Regions from separate parts of the Paenibacillus sp. FSL R7-0273 genome, predicted to be linked through region 2. Evidence: a T-box and tRNA genes for the amino acid it is inferred to sense, from the RefSeq annotation. Region 2 holds a T-box; the other holds one or more tRNA genes.
What was found. The T-box of region 2 lies ahead of metG (methionine--tRNA ligase). A T-box ahead of a tRNA ligase gene usually reads a tRNA of that ligase, here a tRNA-Met.
Positions count from the first base shown of each region.

Region 1: it encodes a tRNA-Met, which carries the amino acid that the T-box ahead of metG (methionine--tRNA ligase) is inferred to sense. The anticodon was not compared.

Region 1 is NZ_CP009283.1:5,436,560-5,439,968, reverse strand. Features, by position in the region: gene pyrF (orotidine-5'-phosphate decarboxylase) at 1-632, shown strand, start outside; gene pyrE (orotate phosphoribosyltransferase) at 629-1,270, shown strand; gene R70723_RS33830 (hypothetical protein) at 1,408-1,572, shown strand; tRNA gene R70723_RS23475 (tRNA-Met) at 1,654-1,730, shown strand; tRNA gene R70723_RS23470 (tRNA-Ile) at 1,774-1,847, shown strand; gene R70723_RS34130 (hypothetical protein) at 2,195-3,076, shown strand; gene R70723_RS23460 (Kelch repeat-containing protein) at 3,121-3,409, opposite strand, start outside.
Region 2 is NZ_CP009283.1:2,998,085-3,001,493, forward strand. Features, by position in the region: gene R70723_RS12765 (NUDIX hydrolase) at 1-268, shown strand, start outside; gene metG (methionine--tRNA ligase) at 318-1,979, opposite strand; T-box leader at 2,041-2,305, opposite strand; gene R70723_RS12775 (hypothetical protein) at 2,423-2,641, shown strand; gene R70723_RS12780 (GNAT family N-acetyltransferase) at 2,740-3,183, shown strand; gene R70723_RS12785 (DUF3892 domain-containing protein) at 3,273-3,409, shown strand, end outside.

The DNA.
Region 1 (3,409 bases), 2.4 Mb from region 2:
GCTACCTGAAGGTCGGCATGCAACTGTTCTATGCAGCAGGGCCGGATTTTATCAGAGAGCTTAAGGAACGCGGCTATTCCGTCTTCCTGGATGTGAAAATGCATGATATCCCGAATACAGTCCGCGGCGGTGCTGAGAGCATCACCAGACTAGGTGTAGACATGTTCAACGTGCATGCCTCCGGCGGTAAGACGATGATGGCTGCAGCACTGGAGGGAGCCGCAAAGGCGGTCAGCCTGAATCCTTCGCTGCACATCCCGCTGATTATTGCGGTGACACAGCTTACAAGCACGAGCCAGGAAGTCATGAACGAAGAGATCGGCATTGCCGGGAATGTAGAGGATACCGTAGTTCGTTATGCTAAGCTGGCGGCTGAAGCGGGCCTGCATGGCGTAGTTGCTTCCCCGCAGGAGTCGGCAGCGATCGCAGCAGCCTGCGGTCCGGAATTCGTCACGGTAACGCCGGGTATCCGTCCGGCAGGCTCGTCCCTGGATGACCAGTCCCGTGTTATGACGCCTGGACAAGCTATCCGTCAGGGCAGCCACTTCCTGGTCATAGGCCGTCCGATTACCGCAGCAGCCGACCCGCGCGCAGCAGCACTATCCATTATTGAGGAGATGACACAAGCATGAGTACATTGTCTAATACAAGTAAGCAAGTTGCAGCCTATCTGCTGGAGATCGGGGCCGTTGCCCTGCGTCCGCAGGACCCGTTCACCTGGACCTCCGGCATCAAATCGCCAATCTATTGTGACAACCGTCTGACAATGTCCTTCCCGGAAGTGCGTAACTATATTGCAGGCGGCTTTGCAGAGCTGATTAAAGCCAGCTATCCCGAGGCGCAGGTCATCGCAGGCACAGCAACCGCCGGTATCCCGCATGCGGCCTGGGTATCCGATAAGCTGAATCTGCCGATGGCTTATATCCGCGACAAGGCCAAAGGCCACGGCAAGCAGAACCAGATCGAGGGCAGTATCTCGCCCGGCCAGAAGGTTATCGTGATCGAGGACCTGATCTCCACCGGCGGCAGCTCGATCAAAGCGGCTCAGGCGGTAGAGGAAGCAGGCGGAGAGGTTCTGGCGGTTCTGGCGATCTTCAGCTATGAGCTGGACCGTGCCACTGAAGCGTTCGCAGCAGCCGGTGTGCCGCTGCAGAGCCTGTCCAACTACACGACCCTGATCGATGTAGCCCTGAGCCAGGGCAAGATCGCAGAGAGCGATGTAGCGCTGCTGCAATCTTGGCGGAAGGACCCGGCTTCGTTCGGAGTATAGGCCTAGTTTAAATATTTTAAAGGCGGGACTTGCGGCTTTCAGGTTATGAGAGTAGCAGGTCCCGCATATTTATCTGTCATGATGGGGTATGCTATAACTGCAGCGCTGAATACCCGACTTCAAAGGAGACATCCATCATGAACTGGATCTATTTTGCCAAGCTGTTCAGGACGAGATTTCAGGCGGGCTGTCTGGCCAAAAGGCTGGAGCAGGACGGCTGGATCTACGGCTATCATGACCCGCAGTTTGTAGAAATTTACCGTTCGCGGAAGGGCCGTTACGGGGTTCGCTTTTTACCCTGAGCAATTAACAAATTCATCCTTGACTTTATGGCCTTATTTAATGTATATTAACTATTGTCGCTGTTTGAATAAGTTTACTGACGCGGGGTGGAGCAGCCCGGTAGCTCGTCGGGCTCATAACCCGAAGGCCGCAGGTTCAAATCCTGCCCCCGCAACCAATTATTCTTTTACAGCCCTTGTACATTCGGATACATTAGATCCGGGCCCTTAGCTCAGTTGGTCAGAGCGGTCGGCTCATAACCGATTGGTCACAGGTTCGAGTCCTGTAGGGCCCACTTCACTAAACCCCTTGCCTAGCAAGGGGTTTTTGCTTTGTTTGGGGTTGTTTGTGATTCTGAGGAGAAGCAAATATATACAGAAGAAGCTGTCCTGCTAACCGATTTGCTAACGGAGCCTATTTATCTACAGGATTAATCTATTTTCCAGGAATTTATTTAATTCTGCTTCGATTTTGTCAAAGGTTTCTCTAACCCGTCGACCGATGACGAATTTTCTTTTTGCTATCCACATATTTCCTTAATAACCCTTAAGTTTATTGTAAATAAATGTCGAATAACAGACTGTTTGTTCGCCCTTTTTTAGTGTAGGCTTGTTGCATACATATTGAAGGAGATGGATGTTTGTGAAAAAAGGAATTAAGGTGAGATATAAATTGTTTTTAGTGATGAGTATAATAGTATCTGTTATTTTACTTCAACCAATAATTAAAGGTGAGGTTTCACATGCAGAAGGTGGAGATGTTATTGAAATGATTGGAACTGTGCCCCCAGATGGAACTATAGTGTCTGCTGATAAATCATACAGTGGGATGGCTCCTAGCAATGTAATAGATTTGAATTTTGAAACCTTCTGGAATAGTGGAGGTTATAACGGTTTATTAGAAATGAAATTTCCTGAAGAGATTTATTTGGATTTTGTACAATTAGCAGCTTCTGCTAGTCCAAAAACTAATGTTTCCTATAAGTTGTATGGTTTTCAGTCCGGGAGTTGGGTTGAAATATCCGGAAAAATAAATAGAGAAGTGGAAAACCACGCAAATAAATATTACACGATTTTAGATCCTTTTGCAGTGACTCCAGGAAAATATAGCGGTATTAGAATAGAGTGTGCTGAAAGTAATACTTGGATTGCTATTAGTGAGATCACAATAGGCTCTCTAACACCACCAACAGCAGAGCCAACACCAACGACAACACCACAACCTACCATTGAGCCAACTTCAACGCCAAGGGTAACACCGTCACCGGCTCCAGAGCAGCCAACAAGCGACCGAGCTATTTTGGTTGTCACCATGAATACCGGTCTTGAAAAGGAGTTTGACCTAAATATGTCTGAAGTCAATGACTTCATTACGTGGTATGAAATTAAGCAGGCGGGTACAGGGACAGCATCCTTTGCCATTGACAAACATGAAAATAATAAGGGCCCATTCACCAGCAGAAAAGACTATGTTATTTTTGAAAAAATTCTGACTTTCAGTGTAGATGAATATTCTGTTCAATAACAATAATAACTAACCCGCCGGGCTCATGCCTGACGGGTTAGTGTTCACTTCAATGTATACTCGTTTACTTCGAAGGTGAGTATCTTATCGAAGATTATATAATCTTTTCGGATTGTGAAAGGTCCTTTGTTGTTGTCATGTTTATTAATTGCGTAAGCGGCTGTTCCACTCCCCGATTGTTTGCTTTCATACCATGTAATAAAATTATTTACTTCTTCTAAACTGAGATCGAATTCTTTTTCGAGACCTGTAATCATGGTTACAACAAGAATTGCTCGATTTCCAATTGATTGTTCAGGAGATGGTGATGGCGTTGGTGTTGGTGTTGGTGTC
Region 2 (3,409 bases):
TGCGGCCAGGGAGCTGTATGAAGAGACGGGTGCAGAGGAATTTACAATAACGCCGGTCTGCATCTATTCAGTAGCCATAGAGGGGGTGCCCGAAAGCTTCGGCAAGCTCTACCTTGCGGATGTGAACAGGTTCGGGCAGCTCCCCCAGTATGAGATGGCTGAGATAAAGGATTTTACGGAAATACCGGATAACCTGACCTATCCGCTGATCGTCCCTGCGCTGGCAGCCGAAGCAGAGGCCTATATGCGGCAAGGTGAAAGAGTCTAGCTGCCGCAACATACCGGTTTATGTCTGTAAGGGTTGGCGGTTTAAGCGATTATTTTAAATTCCGCTCCAGCAGCCCGGTCTCTTCCTCAATCTGTTTCAGATCTATCCGCTCAAACAGCAGGGTCAGGTCTTGAACAGTCTGGCCTTCAGCCACAGAGATGCTGTGCCAGCAAGGCTGTCCGAGCGAGAGGAAGGAACGTATCCTGCCGCAGGAAAAAGGAATGAACGGATTCAGCAGGTTAGCCAGATTAGCGATGATCTGCACACAGTTATAAAGGGTGGTGGCACAGGCGGCAGGGTTTTCCTTCAGCTCAATCCAGGGCTTCTGCCCGTCGAAATATTTGTTGGCCTGGCGGATACCGGAAAAGATCAGCTCCAGCGCATCCTTAAACCGGCCTGCTTCAATCAGCTTTCCCGCATCGCCATACAGGATATCAATTTTGCTCTCCCATAACGGCTCTGCTGCTCCGCCAGGCACCCGGCCGCCGAATGCTTTATTAATAAAAGCCAGGCTGCGGTTGACGAAATTTCCGAAGGCGCCAAGCAGCTCGCCGTTATGGCTGTGGATAAATTCCCGCCAGGAGAAATCGGTGTCCCGCTTCTCAGGCCCGTTCGCAACCAGAAAGTAACGGATGGAATCCGGCTGATAGCGGCTGAGAATATCCGGCACCCAGACGGCCCAGTTGCGGCTGGTGGAGAATTTCTGCCCCTCCAGTGTCATATATTCACAGGCGAGCAGCCGGTCCGGCAGGTGCAGCCCGCCGGCGGCTGTCAGGATAGCAGGCCAGATCAGGCTGTGGAAGGGCACATTGTCTTTGCCGTGCACATAGTAAGCAAGAATGTCCGGCTGCTCCCCGGTACTGTCCTCCCGGTGTTCCAGCCAGAAGTCCTCCCAGCTTTCGCCGGTTTGCAGGGCCCACTGCTTACTTGCGGATAAATAACCGCTGACCGCCTCGATCCATACATAGATTTTTTTGCCGCTGAAGCCGTCCGCCGGCACATCCACACCCCAGTCCAGGTCCCGTGTTGCTGCGCGGTCCTGCAGACCTTCCTGCAGGTAACGCTGTGTCAGCTTTACCGCATTTTCTCTCCAGCCGTGCTCCGCCTCCGCATAAGCGGTCAGCTCCTTCTGCAGCTTCGATAACGCGAGATAATAATGCTCCGTTGGCCGCAGAACGGGCGGAGTACCGCAGATTTTACAGACCCGCTCCAGCAGCTCGGACGGGTCAAGCAGGGCTGAGCAATAATCGCACTGGTCACCCCTGGCCGGCTGTCCGCAATGCGGGCAGAGGCCCTCTACGTACCGGTCAGGCAGAAAACGCTGATCCTGCTCACAATAACACTGTAAGGTTGACTTTGTGTACAGATAACCGTGATCCAGCAGCTGCAAAAAAAGCTCCTGAACCACCCGGTGATGCTGCGGCTGATCCGTGCGTGTGTACAGATCATAGGTGAAGCCCAGTCTGGTGAAGCATTCTGTGAATTCCTGATGATATCTGCCGGCAAAATCTCCTGGAGTTACACCCTCCTTGGCGGCCTGCACAGCCACCGGTGTTCCGTGACAGTCACTGCCTGATACGTACAGCACCCGGTCGCCCTTGGCCCGGTGGTAGCGGGCAAGGATGTCCCCCGGCAGAATGCTTGCCAGCCTGCCCAAATGTAGAGAGCCGTTGGCATAAGGCCAGGCCCCTCCAATAAAAATATTCGTCATCAATCGTACGCCTCCCGTTGATAAATGGTCTTTCTGAACAACAAAAAAGACTCCTGTCCCCAAAAGGGACGGGAGCCTGTGCTCACGTGTTACCACCCAACTTCATCAATGCCTCGCAGCATTCATCTCTTCAGGTACGCCGCAGGTTAAGCGGTTATACCCTAGCATGTTAACGGATGCGGATTCCGGCGCAGCCTACAGCCCTGCAAGGGATTCGGTGCGCAGCTCAGAGACCATATTCCCGTGGGTTATCTCTGCTCCTTTTCAGCGGACGGAGCTCTCTGTGAGAGATTTGCCAAGGTACTCTTTCTCTTCCCAGCCTTTGTAATATCCTAATTACTGGATATCTTACGGCTGGCTGCGGCAGAAGTCAAGTGCAAGTTTAAGATTTGCCTAAGCCGTCAAAGCTGGAAGCAGCAGATAAGATTAGGAGGAATTGTACCATGCGCAAACTAAGTGCTATTACAACTGCAGGCATTTATCTTCTTCTGTCTGCAGGACTGGCCGGCTGTACTGCGGAGTATAATCCGCCCGCAGCAGTGGAAATCCGTCCGATGACAGAGCTGAACAGCAGACCGGACAGCATGTACGGCCCGGTGTCACCGGTAATGCAGGATGTATATGACCGTTCCATATCCGCAGAAGTATATTCAACCGAATAAGCGCTGAATCTCCGGCCGTATACCTCCTGTACAGAATATCAAAAATTCTGTATAATAATTCAACTATTGCTTAGACATGAAGAGGAGTGGCAGTAACGATGGCAGCGGAAATTATACATGTAACGACAGAGGAGCAGCTTCAGATGGGGCTGGACATCCGCAAAAAAGTATTTGTGGAGGAGCAGCAGGTACCGGCGGAAGAGGAAATAGATGAATACGATGTGATCGGTGATCAGGTGCATCATCTGCTGGTGATAGATGAAGGTCTGCCGGTAGCCACCGGCAGGCTGATCTACTATAAAGCGGGCTCTGCCAAAATGCAGCGCATCGCGGTGCATAAGGAGTACCGCAGCAAGGGCTACGGCCGTGTCCTGCTGATGGCGCTTGAGGAGCGGGCCAAGGAGCTGGGGCTGGTGTTCTCGGTGCTGGATGCACAGTGCCAGGCGGAGGATTTTTATGCCAAGCAGGGCTATGAGGTTATTTCGGAAGAGCCGTTCTATGATGCCGGTATTCTGCATGTGAGAATGCAGAAGAAGCTGTAGCCGGTTAAGTACATACTTTTTCGCGTGAGAGGGTAGTCTAGCAGTATGCCTAAGGGCGAATTCCTACGCGAAGGAGCGGATCCTAAGTGATTAACAACAATGAACGTGAGCGTTTTGTAGCAGCACAGCGTAACGGTGATGGAGACCTGCTGAAGTTCCAGACCTCTTCCGGCCGTGTACTTGATTATCAGCAGGCGCTGCAGGAGGTACAGGCCGGAGGTATTGC